DNA from 4 places in the Mesorhizobium sp. WSM1343 genome. Region 4 is predicted to be linked to each of the others. Evidence: riboswitches for the same ligand, from Rfam matches in the RefSeq annotation. Region 4 holds a riboswitch; each other region holds the start of a gene.
The links. A riboswitch is a leader RNA that binds a small molecule or an ion and turns the genes downstream of it on or off. The one in region 4 is predicted to bind cobalamin.
Positions count from the first base shown of each region.

Region 1 (3,735 bases), 3.1 Mb from region 4:
GCGGCCGCCAGCAAACCGAATTCGAGCAATTGTGAAACAAAGCCGTCAATCGCGGCGGCATCGAGGGCGCCAATTCCGGTCGCGGCGCCGACCAGTTCGGAGGCAGGCACGCCGGACGACAGTGCATCCCAAAGCCTGCTGCCTGAATCAGAGAAGCCGAAATATTTACCGGTGGTCAGGTCGAGAACGACGGCTTCGCCATCGAAGGATTCAAAGACGATATCCTTGCTGGCAATGGCATATACGCCGGATTGTCGCATGTTTGCTCCCCGCCGAAGCAGGCCGCGGAGATGATCTTCGGGCCCTACGGTCAACCCCACCGTTGCAGGCGTCTAACCATTTGCAGGGTTTTTGGCAAGATGGCTTAGGCCCGGGCGAGCGCAGCTGCAGGCCGCGCGGGCATGGACAGTCTCTGACCGTGCCTGCCGGTCACGCCTCGATTTCAAGCGCCGAAAGCGGCTTCGAGCAACAGGCGAGGATAAAGCCGTCCTCGATTTCGTGATCGAGGATGCCGCCATTGTGGCTCATCTCGACGTCGCCCGCGACCTTCCTCACCTTGCAGGTGCCGCACAGGCCGAACTCGCAGGCGGCGGGAATCCGCACCCCCGAGGCGCGTGCCGTCTGCAGCACCGTCTGGCCGGCGACGCATTCGGCATCGACATCGGAATGCGAGAACCGGATCGGTGTCACGGCCTCCACGGTGGCAGCGGCGCCGTCTTCCGCCGGCGGCGAGAACGGCGCCGGGATCTCCTCCACGGCAGGCGCGGCAAAGCTTTCCTGATGGTATTTCGCCATGTCGAAGCCGGCTGCGTCCAGCATGCCGCGCACGGCGCGCATGAAAGGATCGGGGCCGCAGCAGAAAATCTCGCGCTCGCGGAAATCGGGCGCCAGCAATGGCAGCCGGATCGCGTCGATGCGGCCCATATGGCCGAACCAGCCCTCGCGGCTCGACCGCTCCTCGATCATGAAGCCGAGCGACAGCCCAGGCATGCGGCTGCCGAGCAGTTCGAGCTCCTTGCGGAAAATGATCTCTTCCGGGCGGCGCGCGCAGTTGACGAAGCCGACATCGGTCCATGGCGCGCAGTCGTTCAGCCAGCGCAGCATCGACATCATCGGCGTCACGCCGGAACCGGCCGAAATGAACAGGTATTTGGCGGCCGGGTGGCTGTGCAGCGAGAAGTCGCCGGTCGGCCCATAGGCCTTGACGTGCGAACCGGGCGTCAGATGGTCGAACATCCAGCGCGTACCGGTGCTGCCCGCCTGCGCCTTGACCGTCACCGCGATCGAGAACGGCCGCGACGGCGAGGACGACAGCGTGTAGGTGCGCATCAGCGGCCCGTCCGATGTCGGCAATTCCAGAGTCACGAACTGCCCCGGTTTGTAGCGAAACCAGGTCTGGTTGTCGGAGCGGAAGGTGAAGGTCTTCACGTCAGGCGCTTCGTCGCTGACGCCGATCACTTCCAGCACCTGCAGCCTGTCGTTCCAGGGCGTCATCTGGTCGAGATGGCGATAGAGGCCAAGGTCCGTCATCGCATTCATCCTCCTATCCCCTGGGCTAGGCGACGCTGCGCAGGGCCGGCCGGCCGCCTTCGGCAAGGCGCGGCCCGATGAACGACGCGTACCACTCGACGAACTGGATCACGCCGCCCTCATGCAGCTCCGAATAGGGGCCTGGTTCATAGGCCGGCGACAGGATGCCGAAGGCGTTTTCCTCGACGATGCGGCGGTCCTGGTCGTTGGTCTCGGTCCAGACATGGGTGAGCTCAGCGAGGTCGTAGTCGACGCCTTCGACCGCATCCTTGTGGACGAGCCATTTCGTTGTCACCGCGGTTTCCGTGGCACTGATCGGCAGCACGCGGAAGGTAACGGCGTGGTCGCCGAGGATATGGTTCCAGGTCGTCGGATAGTGATAGAGCAGCAAGGAGCCGATGCGGTCGGTTGAAACGCTGTCGGACAAGTTCTTCTGGACCGCCCGTTTTCCCGTCATGGTGTAGCTGACGGCATCGCGCAGCAGCGGCGCGCGGGTGGCGCGGTACTGCCCTGCCGGATCGATGCGGAATTTGCTCGGCAAGCCTGATGCCTCGCATTTGGCCCAGTGTGCGACCATTTCAGGGTCGCTGTCGGCGCCATGGACGCCGGTTATGGTTGGAGCCTCGGGGAAGGTCTTGCACAACTCGGGATGATTGGCGGCGCAGTGGTAGCACTCGCGGTTGTTTTCCCAGACCAGCTTCCAGTTGCCCTTCTCGACGATCGTGCTCTCGAAGGCGATCTTTGCTTCACGCAGCCGGTGCGGCAAAAGATAGGGTTCGATCATCGCCCGCATCGGCGCGAAATCTGCCGGTTCCTTGGCCAGGCAGATGAAGATGTAGCCGCCGACGCTCTCGCAAGCGACCGGCTTCAGGCCGAAATCACTCTTGTCGAAACCGTCGGCCATCTGGCGGGCAAACAGCAGGCGGCCGTCCAGCTCGTAGGTCCACTGATGATACGGGCAGACGAGCTTTGCCGCGGTACCCTTCTCCGTGTTGCACACGCGGCTGCCGCGATGGCGGCAGGAATTGTGGAAGGCGTTGATCTTGCCGTGCTGGTCGCGGACAAGGACGACCGGATAATCGCCGACCTGCACGGTGATGTAGCTGCCCGGCTTCGGCAGTTCGCAATCATGGCCGATGAACAGCCAGTCGCGATACCAGATCAGCTCCATGTCGAGCTTGAAGTAGTCCGGATCGGTGTAGAAGGGCTGCTCCAGCGAAAAGCCTTGCCGGCGCCCCTTCAGGAGCCTCAGCATGTCGTTGCGGATATCCATGTCCTGTCCTCGTTCCTAAGGACTGAACTGGTGGTGACGGAGGAAGGATTGAAACGCAGGCCGGCTGTGTGCCGGACATGCGCTATCCACCTCTTGACCGCCCACCGCGATCAGTCGAGTCTAAAAATCTCGGGCTGGTTTCCGGGCTCTGGAGTTGTCCTTGCGGACCATCGCGACACCTTCCCAGGCGGTTGCCCAGTGGTCTCCCGTTGCGACTTGAACTCCACCACCGTTGCGGGGGCAGCGCCGGATTCTGACCGGCTTCCCAATTCTCCGCCTCGTCGTCACGAAGCGGCACCTGAGATGGTATGATCTAACCACGATCGCGGGCGCGCCGTCGGCATGAAAACGACATCGTATCCATGCGGCGCGACACGGCATGCGAAACGATACTGCAGATCGTCGCGGGCCGAGATCCCACCTCCCGGGCGGCCATTTGCCGGCTGCGATCTTCCCGAATCCGACCCTTCGCGGGGGTCAAAAAGGTTAATGGTTTCGAAAAGTGACTATTAGCTCGCCCTAAAATCGAACCGAACGGTTCGTTTCTGTTGACGGTGCGTGCAGGACGGTGTGAACGCTGGGCCTCTGAAACAGTCGGTGATCCATCAGGTGGCTACAGCTAACGCACTGATATGAAGAAGAAAAATGCATCCTTAGATTCCATTGGCACAATTTCAAGGTGTGGATTCATGGTCCACACGGAACAACTTCGTGATTGGAAAAGACGACCTTGCCCTCCCACATCGGGGCTGTCCGAACGACGCGATTTCATTTCCAAGACACGCCGCTAGACGGACGGAAAAAAGACGATACTGGAGTACCAAAAATGAAAAAGATCATTCTCACTGCCGCAGCCCTTCTGGCCATTTCCGGCAGCGCCTTCGCTGGTAGCGACCACTACGGTTCCAACGCCGCGGCAGCCACTGCTGTCG
Region 1 covers NZ_CM148370.1:444,802-448,536, reverse strand. Annotated here, with positions in the region: gene AC0NIL_RS02035 (PqqD family protein) at 1-260, opposite strand, end outside; gene AC0NIL_RS02030 (FAD-binding oxidoreductase) at 430-1,530, opposite strand; gene AC0NIL_RS02025 (aromatic ring-hydroxylating oxygenase subunit alpha) at 1,556-2,803, opposite strand; cobalamin riboswitch at 2,919-3,120, opposite strand; gene AC0NIL_RS02020 (DUF680 domain-containing protein) at 3,630-3,735, shown strand, end outside.
Region 1: it holds a riboswitch for cobalamin, as region 4 does, so the genes downstream of both, AC0NIL_RS02025 (aromatic ring-hydroxylating oxygenase subunit alpha) here and AC0NIL_RS16925 (DUF1636 family protein) in region 4, are expected to answer to the same signal.

Region 2 (3,735 bases), 1.7 Mb from region 4:
ATGGGTTTCCAGGGAATCGAGCAGTTCGCGCGCCGAGGCCGCGATGGCGTCGACGGCATGATCGAAGGCGTGCTGGTTCTGCTTCGAGGGTCGCGTCGTTCCGCTCAGCTTGCGGACGAACTGAAGGGCCGCGTCGCGCACCTCGTCATTGGTTGCCGGCGGATCAAAATTGAACAGGGTCTTGATGTTTCTGCACATCGCTTCCGTATCTCCTCTTGTCCTTGAGCTGTTTCAATCGCAACGAGTTATAGCCTCGATCATGATCATGTCCAAAAACCGGTGAGGCGAGGCCATCGTTCGGACCGGCCTCAATCTGCGTCGAGCGGCTCCGTTCCAACCGGCTTGCCGTCGCGCGACAGCCTGATCTTCTCGACCTTGTCCTCGGCGGCCTTCAGCAGCCGGTCGCAATGCGCCTTCAGCGCCTCGCCACGTTCATAGATCCTGATCGACTGGTCGAGCGGCACGTCGCCACGCTCCAGATCATCGACGATCTTCTCCAGCGCATCGAGTGCCTGCTCGAAGCTCATCGCCTTGACGTCTTCGTTGGTCTCACCAGCCATCATTCATCCTTTCATCAGTCGCCCGACATGGGCGGCGACCGAAAATGCCAATCCCTGCAGATCGTAGCCGCCCTCGAGCAGGCTTACGAGCCGGTTGCCGCTGTGGCGTGCCGCGCGCTGCATCAACTGGCCGGTCGCCCAGTCGAAATCATCCTCGGTCAGATTGATCTCGGCCAGCGGATCGCGGTGGTGCGCGTCGAACCCAGCCGAAATGATGATCAGGTCGGGCGCGAAATTGTCGAGCGCGGGCAGGACGCGCGACAGGAAGGCATCGCGAAATACTTCGCTGCCGGTCTGCGGCGCCAGCGGTGCGTTGACGATGTTGCCGGCGCCCGTTTCGGTCTTCGCTCCGGTGCCGGGATAAAGCGGCATCTGGTGTGTCGAGCAATAGAGCACCGAGGGATCGTCCCAGAAAATATCCTGCGTGCCATTGCCGTGATGCACGTCCCAGTCGACGATGGCAACGCGCTCGACACCGTGTTTCTTCTGCGCATAACGCGCCGCGATCGCCGCCGTGTTGAACAGGCAGAAGCCCATGGCCGTGGTCTTTTCGGCATGATGGCCGGGCGGCCGGGCGGCGACGAAGACGTTGTCGGCGCGGCCCGAAAAGACATCATCGACGGCGGCGTTGGCGGCGCCGATCGCGGTGATCGCCGCTTGCCAGCTCTTCGGACTGGCAGTGGTGTCGGCATCGATGCGGGCAATGCCTTCGTCGGGAATGGCGGCGCGCACGCGGGCGACGAAATCGGCGGGATGCGCGTAGAGGATGGTGGCCTCGTCGCCTTCCGGCGCCTGGATACGATCGAGCCCGGCAAAGGCTTCCTCATCGAGCACGCGCTCGATGGCGCGCAAGCGGTCGGGCCGCTCGGGATGTCCGGGCGGCGTGAGATGCTCGAGGAAGATCGGATGCGTGTAGAGACGGGTGGTCATCGTCCTAATCTAGTGACCCGGATCGACAAAGGCCATGCACGGGCGGCCGATGACTGGGGAAAATCGCGCCTGCGTCCATTCGCGTCGCCGCGGGCATTGGCCTCGCCGGCGCTTCGGCGTAAGGTCCCTGGGTACTGCCTGGTGCCCGCCGCAAGCGGGAGAATCGGGAACACGGTTGAATTCCGTGGCGTGCCCAACGCTGTGAGGGGGACCGCGCCGGTAAATGCCACTGTCGATGACGGGAAGGCACCGGACGCGGGTTGATCCCAAGCCAGAAGACCGGCCTGGCAGGCATCGTCATCCGCATGGTCGGGCGGATGGCATCAGAGCGACGTGCGTCCATTTGGACGCACAAAGTACGCTCTGACCGTTTTGAATCTGCAATCGCAAGGGGACAAGCGATGCCGGAACATATGACCGCTGCCATTGACGATGGATTCGACCAGAATGCGCGCGATGCGGTCTATCGCGCCATGTTCACGCGGCGCGACGTGCGCAGCCATTTCCTGCCCACCGCGATCGATGACGACGTGCTGGCGCGGCTGCTGCTTGCCGCTCATCATGCGCCATCGGTCGGCTTCATGCAGCCATGGAATTTCATTGTCATTCGTGACATCGAGCGACGCGAAAGGGTGCGCGACCTGTTCCTGGCCGCGCGCGAGCAGGAACTGCCGGCGATCGAGGCGGAAAAACAGGCGCTGTACCGCAAGCTCAAGCTGGAAGGCATCTGCGAAAGCGCGCTCAACATCTGCATCACTTGCGACCGGCAGCGCTCGAAAGGTTCGCCGCTGGGACGCTGGCACAATCCGGAGATGGATCTCTACAGCACCGTCTGCGCGGTGCAGAATTTCTGGCTGGCCGCGCGTGCCGAGGGCGTTGGCGTCGGCTGGGTGAGCATCATCGAGGCTGAGGCGCTGAAGCGGCTGTTGGCCATTCCGGATCACGTAACGCCAATCGCCTATCTCTGCGTCGGCCGTGTTTCCGAGTTCGCTTCCAAACCGGACCTTGAAACGCATGGTTGGGGACGGCGGCTGCCGCTGCCGGAACTGATCATGAGCGAGACGTTTTCCGGGCAAGGCGAGACACAGCTCAAGTCCACCGTGGCGCGCCTCAACACCGTTTCTGCCTCACCAGACACCATCTGCCCGGCCGATCAGGGTGTGGCGCCGGCCGTACCCCAGCGCGAACCGCCGAAGGAGGCGAGCGCCTTGTCCTTGAGCTCCCTGAACTTCGACGACGCCTCGGCCAGCCGGGCGTCCCAGGCCGGATCCGGCACCTGGCCCGCGATGGTCTTGAAATAGACCTGCATCAGGCAAGCGATGGCGAAAGGCTCGATGAAGGCCGCCTTGAACGCCCAGGCGAAGACGATGGCGAGCACGAAAGCCCAGCCGGCGAGCTGGCCAGGCATCAGGAACAGAATCGCACCAGCAGGCGCCAGCATCATCAGAAAGATGACGAACGAAACGCCCCACATGATGACCGCCAGCCAGACGGCGTTCTTGACCATGACCTTGCCGTTCTGGGCATAGAGCACGACGCCTTGGCGCGCCGTCTCGAAGGGTGAGGCTGAATTGATGCGGATGTTGTAGCCGAGGATGATCTCGTCGACATAGGTCAGCGACAGGCGGATCACCGTGTTGATGAAGGAGACCAGGCCGCTCAGGCCCGGTATAGGCAGGAAGGCGGCGATGCCGCCGAGCAGGCCGGTGATGGCGCGGATGGCACCCTTGACGAGTTGGTCGACGACGAAAAGGATGTTGGCCTCGGCAAAACGCTGGGTCACGATATCCCTGGCGTAGGCGATCTGGTCCTGACCTGCGGGAATGTCGCGGCCGTCGATCAGATGAACCATGACGGCGATGTGGCCGGCCTTGACGATATAGAGGATGTATTCGCGGATCCAGTAGACCGCGATCGAGACGATGCCAAACCCGACCACGCCGCCCCACAGGGCAAAGGACATGGGCCCGTCGGGATCGGTGGAGATATGGCCGACGCCATAGCCGACCGAGGCACCGGTGCCGGTCGCCATGATGTAGGCCAGCGTGATGCCGAAATAGACGATCATACGAAAGACGATGAACGGCCAGGTCCGCATCATGATGGACACCGACCGGCCGATCTCGAAATCCCACATGTGCCCCGAATCTCCGCCTCAGAGATGGTGGAAGAGGATGAACTCAACCCGGCGATTGTCAATTGCCGGCCCTGGCACCACAGGGCGACGAATTCTGGGCAACGGTTT
Region 2 covers NZ_CM148370.1:5,217,380-5,221,114, forward strand. Annotated here, with positions in the region: gene AC0NIL_RS25570 (DUF2277 domain-containing protein) at 1-198, opposite strand, end outside; gene AC0NIL_RS25575 (exodeoxyribonuclease VII small subunit) at 309-560, opposite strand; gene AC0NIL_RS25580 (histone deacetylase family protein) at 564-1,490, opposite strand; cobalamin riboswitch at 1,613-1,792, shown strand; partial or broken gene bluB (5,6-dimethylbenzimidazole synthase) at 1,964-2,473, shown strand; gene AC0NIL_RS25590 (hypothetical protein) at 2,644-3,627, opposite strand.
Region 2: it holds a riboswitch for cobalamin, as region 4 does, so the genes downstream of both, bluB (5,6-dimethylbenzimidazole synthase) here and AC0NIL_RS16925 (DUF1636 family protein) in region 4, are expected to answer to the same signal.

Region 3 (3,735 bases), 2.5 Mb from region 4:
CATTCGGAACCGCAAAGATTGATGAAAAAAGGATCGAGCGCGCCGTCCTTGAGCTTTTCGATCTCCGGCCGAAAGGCATCATCAAGACGCTTGATCTCTTACGGCCGATTTACCGCAAGACCGCGACATACGGACACTTCGGCCGCGAAGAGCCGGAGTTCACCTGGGAAAAGACGGACAGAGCTGACGAGCTGTTGCGAGAGGCAGGACCGGCAGCTGCGTGATGCACGGGTATTGGATGCGTCGGCCAAAAACAGGCCGGCCCCGGCGTGGCGAGAAGCCGGCTCGGGTTTTTTGGCGGAGATTTTGATGCCGGATTATGACGTGCTTTGCATCGGCAATGCCATTGTCGACATCATCGCCCAGTGCGACGAGGAATTCCTCGAGACCAACGGCATCATCAAGGGCGCGATGAACCTCATCGACACACAACGCGCCGAACTGCTGTACAGCCGCATGGGTCCGGCGATCGAGGCGTCCGGCGGCAGTGCCGGCAACACGGCGGCCGGCGTCGCCAGCTTCGGCGGCCGCGCCGCTTTCTTCGGCAAGGTCTCCAACGATGCGCTGGGCGAAATCTACGCCCACGACATCCATGCGCAGGGCGTCGCCTTCGACACCACGCCGCTCAAGGGCGAGCCGCCGACGGCGCGGTCGATGATCTTCGTCACCCCTGACGGCGAGCGTTCGATGAACACCTATCTCGGCGCCTGCGTCGAGCTTGGGCCGGAGGATGTCGAGGCCGACAAGGCTTCTGGCGCCAAGGTCACCTATTTCGAAGGCTATCTGTGGGACCCGCCGCGCGCCAAGGAGGCAATCCGCCAGACGGCGAAGCTGGCGCACGCGGCAGGCCGCGAAGTGTCGATGACGCTGTCGGATTCGTTCTGCGTCGACCGCTACCGCGACGAATTCCTCGAGCTGATGCGTTCGGGCACGGTCGACATCGTCTTTGCCAACAGCCACGAGATCAAGTCGCTCTACCAGACATCGTCGTTCGACGAGGCGCTGGCCCAGATCCGCAAGGATTGCCGGATCGCCGCCGTGACCCGCTCGGACAAAGGCTCCGTGATCGTGCGCGGCGACGAGACGGTGGTGATCAAGGCGACCGCCATCAAGGAACTGGTCGACACGACGGGCGCCGGCGATCTCTATGCCGCCGGGTTCCTGCATGGCTATACACAAGGCCGCGACCTCAAGACCTGCGGCGATCTCGGCTCGCTGGCGGCCGGATTGGTGATCCAGCAGATCGGCCCAAGGCCGCGCCAGAATTTGCGCCGAGAGGCTGAGCAGGCGAAGTTGTTGTAGGGCAGCATTTCGGCCACATATTGCCCACCTTCCCCCCTGCAGGCCGTCCAGACGAGCGCGTGTAAATCGAACGCGTACCAGTCCGAGAAGGAGGCCGGTTTTCTCTAAATTTCTGATTGTTGAGGCTCAGGAACACTGTCGCACTTCGGGCCAGTACTGCCGTCCGATCATTTGTCCGCGTGTGGTTCTTCGCAAGGCGTTGCCCCAGTGGAGCTAAGAGGGAAGCCGGTAGCAATGCCGGCGCTGCCCCCGCAACTGTAAGCGGCGAGCCAACCCCACCAATGTCACTGGGGCGAACTGCCCCGGGAAGACGGCAGAGGCTGTGACCCGCGAGCCAGGAGACCTGCCACGGTGAACAAAGTCCACGGGCGGGGTGTCTGGTGGCCGCGGCAGCTCGGCGTTGAGGCCGGGCCTGTTAGCGCCTTCCTTGTCCCCGCCCCCAACCATCGGGGTATGGAATGAATGTCTCCCAGCAAGTTCCCACAGCAACGCTTGGCGTGCCGCGTATCGGTCGCCGGCGAGAACTGAAATTCGCGCTCGAAAGCTACTGGTCCGGAAAATCTTCTGCTGCCAACCTTCTGGTCACGGCGAAGGCGCTGCGTGCCGCCAGCTGGAGCGAGCAGCATGACCGCGGCGTGTCGAATCCCGTCGAACGATTTCTCACTGTATGACCATGTGCTCGACACTGCAGCAATGGTCGGCGCCGTGCCAGCTCGTTACGGCTGGACGGGCGGCGAGGTCCCGCTTGACATCTACTTCGCAATGGCGCGCGGCACGCAAAGCGATAGCGCGGGTTGCGGACACGCCAGTCACGGGCATGCAGTTCAGGGGCAGCGCGTGACCGCAATGGAAATGACCAAATGGTTCGACACGAACTACCACTACATCGTGCCGGAACTGGCCGACGATCAGACATTCGCCCTCTCGTTGACCAAACCAGTCGATCACTTTCTGAGGCAAAAGAGCTCGGCATCCATACACGCCCGGTCATCCTTGGACCGGTGAACTTCCTGAAGCTGGCGAAGTCTCCCGACCAGGGCTTTAATCCCATAGCGCTGCTACCGCGCCTGCTGCCGCTCCACGAGCAACTACTGCAGAGGCTGGAGCTCTCGGAGGCCGACTGGGTGCAGATTGATGAGCCGGCGCTTGTGCTCGATCTCAACCCGAACGAACGAGCTGCCTTCGAATTCACCTACGGGCAGCTGTCTAAAGCCGCGCCCAAGTTGAAAATTATGCTGGCTACCTATTTCGGGCCGCTGTCTGGTACATGGCGAGTTCGAACGCAACGACATGGTGCAGCATTTCGGCGAGCAGTTGTCCGGCCTCGCCTTCACCCAGCATGGCTGGGTGCAAAGTTATGGGTCGCGGCTCGTGCGCCCTCCCATCATCTTCGGCGACGTATCGCGGCCCAATCCGATGACGGTCCAATGGTGGCAATTTGCCCAGTCGCTGTCGAAAAAGCCGGTGAAGGGCATGCTCACTGGTCCAGTGACGATTCTTAACTGGTCTTTTGTGCGCGATGACGTACCCCGCGCCGAGGTCTGCCGCCAGATCGCACTCGCGATCCGCGATGAAGTGGCCGACCTCGAAAGAGCTGGCGCCAGGGTGATCCAGATCGATGAGGCCGCGTTTCGCGAAGGTTTGCCCCTTCGGAAGTCCGATTGGAAACATTATCTCGGCTGGGCTGTCGAATGCTTCCGGCTCGCTTCGACGGATGTAGAGGACGCGACCCAAATTCATACCCACATGTGCTATTCGGAGTTCAACGAGATCATCGACTCGATCGCTGAACTGGACGCGGACGTGGTTTCAATCGAGACGTCGGGCTCCAAAATGGAACTGCTGGACGCCTTCACCAAGTCCAAATATTCGAACGAAATCGGTCCCGGCGTCTACGATATTCACTCACCACCTGTCCCGGAGATCGGCGAGATTTTGCATCTCGCCCAACTTGCTCGCGAGCGACTGTCGGACGGCCAGCTGTTGCGAATCCGGACTGCGGCCTCAAAACAAGGAAATGGGAAGAGGTCCGCCCTGCCCTCATCAACATGGTCGCTGCAGCATGCGCGCTGCGGGAGAAAGTGCAGGCGCAGGCCGCTGGGCTTCTGTGACCGGTAGCTTCGGTTGCACAATGGATGTCCCGGTCGCGGCCGACGTACGATCGCAACGAAGCCTCTAACGAACATGCATAAGCGCTGTTTGGGCTTCCTGGACAGTTGGCACGACCTTTGCTGATCTCCTTGTGCGGCGGCACACGCTGCCGCATTACTGCTCCCGTGATTTCAAGCTCTAGGAAAGGAGAAAAAATGAAGACCGATATGCAAGCCTACGGTGTGACCGAGTTAACGCGCGAAGAAGCGTGTGCAACCTCCGGAGGGTGGTTCTTGCTGACGGCAATAGTTTGCGGAATTGTTTCGGTAGGGTTAGCTATAG
Region 3 covers NZ_CM148370.1:5,962,333-5,966,067, forward strand. Annotated here, with positions in the region: gene metK (methionine adenosyltransferase) at 1-224, shown strand, start outside; gene AC0NIL_RS29025 (adenosine kinase) at 310-1,302, shown strand; cobalamin riboswitch at 1,468-1,666, shown strand; partial or broken gene AC0NIL_RS29030 (uroporphyrinogen decarboxylase/cobalamine-independent methonine synthase family protein) at 1,761-2,510, shown strand; gene AC0NIL_RS29035 (hypothetical protein) at 2,593-3,420, shown strand.
Region 3: it holds a riboswitch for cobalamin, as region 4 does, so the genes downstream of both, AC0NIL_RS29030 (uroporphyrinogen decarboxylase/cobalamine-independent methonine synthase family protein) here and AC0NIL_RS16925 (DUF1636 family protein) in region 4, are expected to answer to the same signal.

Region 4 (3,735 bases):
GAAGGCGCCGTCATGATGGGATTTGCGGTTCTCGATGTCGTCCTCGACGGCGAGACCGAGCCCGAGCAGCACGGAGGGATCGACCTTGCCATGCGACGTCGGCAAGATCTTCACTGCGCGGGCGGAGTGTTCGCCAATGATGGCATTGGCGCGGGCGGTGCCGGCGGCGTCCATCAGGTCGCTCTTCGACAGGATGATCAGGTCGGCGCAGGCGATCTGGTCCTCGAACACTTCTTCCACCGGATCGTCGTGGTCGAGCGTCTCGTCCCCGGCGCGCTGCGCCTGGAGGGCCTCCATGTCGTTGGCGACGCGGCCTTCGGCCAATGCCGGTCCGTCGACCACGGCGATGACGCCATCGACGGTCACCCGGCTTTTCACGCTCGGCCACTGAAAGGCCTGGACCAGCGGCTTGGGCAGTGCCAGGCCCGAGGTTTCGATCAGGATATGGTCGACCTTCGGCGTCAGCGACAGGATTTGGTCGAGCGCCGGGACGAAGTCGTCGGCAACGGTGCAGCAGATGCAGCCATTGGCCAGTTCGACGATGTTTTCCTCGGGGCAGGTGTCGATGCTGCATCCCTTGAGGATCTCGCCATCGATGCCGATGTCGCCGAATTCGTTGACGATGATGGCGATGCGCTTGCCGCCGGCGTTTTCCAGGAGATGGCGGACCAGCGTCGTCTTGCCGGCGCCGAGGAAGCCGGTGACGACGGTGCAGGGAACGCGGGAGAGGTTTGCAGACGAATCTGGGGCAGTCATGGTCAGTCCTTCAGCATGTCGATGGGTGGAATGCGGGCCACGAGGCCGCGCTTGAGGCTATCGGGGCGGCCACGCCACGGGATCAGGCCATCTTTCGAGGTGGCGAAGAGCTTTGCGCCTGTCACGAGGTCGGCGCCGCTTGTCGCGGTCAGGTCGCCGAAGACATAGCTCCAGCAGCCGTCGCGCAGGATCGCGGCGCTGAGGCGCCGCTTGCAATTGCCAAGGCATTCGACGCTGCGGATGCGGATATCGTCGCCAGCGGCGGCGCGGCGCGTGTCGTCCGTCAGCAACTCGCCGGCGCGGGGATGAGCGTCGGAGCCGGTCTCATTGCGGCAGGAGCCGCAGACGATGATGGTGACGCCGGCCAAGGCATCATCATGGCCGGACGAAATATCCGCTGTGCCAGCCGAAAAACTGCTGTCGTGGTCCAAAGATCGGGCTCCTTGCCCGGAAACCCGCCGGGCGATCGGATTCTACAGTCGCAGACGGCAGGTCTCCTGGCTCGCGCGTCATCGCCTTGGGTAGCCGCCTTCCCGGGAACTCCCAGTGGCTTTCGGCCTTGGCTCTTCGCTTACAGTTGCGGGGACAGCCGCGGATTTGGGATTTTGCCCCGCACCGCATTCCCTCTTAGCCCTTGCCGTTGCGGGCAAGGGACCATCTGGAACCGGATTTAGGCTTTTGCGGGCGGCGGTGTCAACGCGAGCTTACGACACGGCTATGTCGGCCAGCGCCGGCCCCAAATCCCCGGCAGGCGTCACTTCGATGCGTTCGAGCCCGAGCCAACCTTGCATCTGCTTCAATTCCTCGAACAGCTCCGCAGCAGTTTCAGGCGGCGCACCGGGCTCCGCATAGGCTGCATGGACGCGCAGTATGCTGGCCGGGCGATCTGCCTTGAGGTCGATGCGCGCCACGATCCGGTCGCCGAGCAGGAACGGCAGGACATAATAGCCATACTGCCGCTTGTCGGCCGGTGTGTAGATCTCGATGCGGTAGTGGAAATCGAACAGCCGCTCGGTGCGCGAGCGCTCGAAGACGACCGGATCGAAGGGTGCCAGCAAGGCGCGGGCCTCGACTTTGCGCGGCAGACGGGCGTCCCGGTGAAGATAGGCCGGCTTGTCCCAGCCTTCGACACGCACCGGCAGCAACTCGCCCGTTTCAACCAGTTCCTCCAACCGGCCTTTCATATCGGCCGGCGACAGGCGGAAATAGTCGCGCAAATCGCTTGAAGTCGCCACGCCGTGGGCGCGGGCGGAAATGCGCAGCAATTCGCGGTGCGCGTCCTCAGGCGTCGGCACCGGCAGATCGAGGATCGCCTGCGGCAGCACGCGCTCGGGCAGGTCATAGAAGCGCTCGAAACCGCGGCGGTGCGCCGTGGTGATGCGGCCGGCCCAGAACAGCCATTCGAAGGCGTGTTTGGCATGGCTCCAGCCCCACCAGCCGCCCGAACCTTTCTGGCCCTCCAGCGCGGAAGCGGCGATCGGGCCGCGCTCGGCGACCTCGCGGTAGATCTCTTCGATGTAGGCGGCGTGTTCGCGGCCCCATTTGGCGAGACCCAGATACATTTCCTCGCCCCGCTCGGCGCGCTGCATGCGCCAGCGCATCAGCGGGTATGTCTCGACCGGCAGGAAGGAGGCCTCGTGCGCCCAATATTCGAAAACCATGCGCTTGCGCGTCACGGCCGCGTTGTCGAGCAGAGCGAGCGGGTAGGGGCCAAGGCGCGAATAGAGCGGCATATAATGAGCGCGCACCACCGCGCTGACGGAATCGATCTGCAACAGGCCGGTGCGGGAGAGCGTGCGGGCAAAATGCCGGCGGTCGGGCGTGCCGGTCGGGCGAGGATCGAGGAACCCTTGGGCGGCAAGGGCGATGCGCCGGGCCATCGGGAGCGAGATCTTTTCCTTCATGCAGGTATCACTTTGAAGTGTTTTGACCGAGGGTCGAATGGCTGATTCCAACCCATGCTAGCAGGGTTTTGGCAGCATTCATGTCAGGAGAGAAAAGTGGAGTAAAAAGCGAAGGAAATCAAACAGGAGCGGATCGGACCAGTTTGCCGCGATATGCCGTCCAGGTCGATGTTTTGAACAAGGTTTGACTTGCTTCGCTGGAAGTGCTGCGCTAACCCTCGCCGCGTTGCAGCATAGGCCCTTAAAACGGTTCAGCGGTTAAACTGTCACGCTTCCGCATTAGGGTCCGGTGCTGTAATCAACGTGGATTGGCGCCAACGGAAAGCCGAGCATGAACGCACTCTTGAGCTCATACCTGCCCATCGTCCTGTTCATAGGCGTGGCGCTGGTTGTCGGCCTGGCGCTGCTGGCCGCGCCCTTCCTGGTGGCCTACCGCAATCCCGATCCCGAAAAGCTTTCCGCCTACGAGTGCGGTTTCAACTCGTTCGACGACGCCCGCATGAAGTTCGACATCCGTTTCTACCTGGTGTCGATCCTGTTCATCATCTTCGACCTGGAAGTAGCCTTCCTGTTTCCGTGGGCGGTGTCGTTTTCGAAGATCGGAATGCTCGGTTTCTGGTCGATGATGGTTTTTTTGGCGGTGCTGACCATCGGCTTTGCCTATGAATGGAAAAAAGGAGCGCTGGAATGGGATTGAACGACAGTTCAGGCACCCTCGTCGCGCCGAAGCCCAAGGGCATCATCGATCCCAACACCGGCAGGCCGGTGGGGGAGGACGATCCCTTCTTCCTCGAGATCAACAACGAGTTGGCCGACAAGGGCTTTCTGGTCACTTCGACCGAGGCGCTCATCACCTGGGCGCGCAGCGGGTCGCTGATGTTCATGACGTTCGGCCTCGCCTGCTGCGCGGTCGAGATGATCCACACCTCGATGCCGCGCTATGATTCGGAGCGGTTCGGTGTCGCGCCACGCGCGTCTCCGCGCCAGTCCGACATCATGATCGTCGCCGGCACGCTGACCAACAAGATGGCGCCGGCGCTGCGCAAGGTCTACGACCAGATGCCGGAGCCGCGCT
Region 4 covers NZ_CM148370.1:3,496,352-3,500,086, forward strand. Annotated here, with positions in the region: gene cobW (cobalamin biosynthesis protein CobW) at 1-756, opposite strand, end outside; gene AC0NIL_RS16925 (DUF1636 family protein) at 759-1,187, opposite strand; cobalamin riboswitch at 1,227-1,430, opposite strand; gene AC0NIL_RS16930 (winged helix-turn-helix domain-containing protein) at 1,461-2,660, opposite strand; gene AC0NIL_RS16935 (NADH-quinone oxidoreductase subunit A) at 2,992-3,357, shown strand; gene AC0NIL_RS16940 (NuoB/complex I 20 kDa subunit family protein) at 3,348-3,735, shown strand, end outside.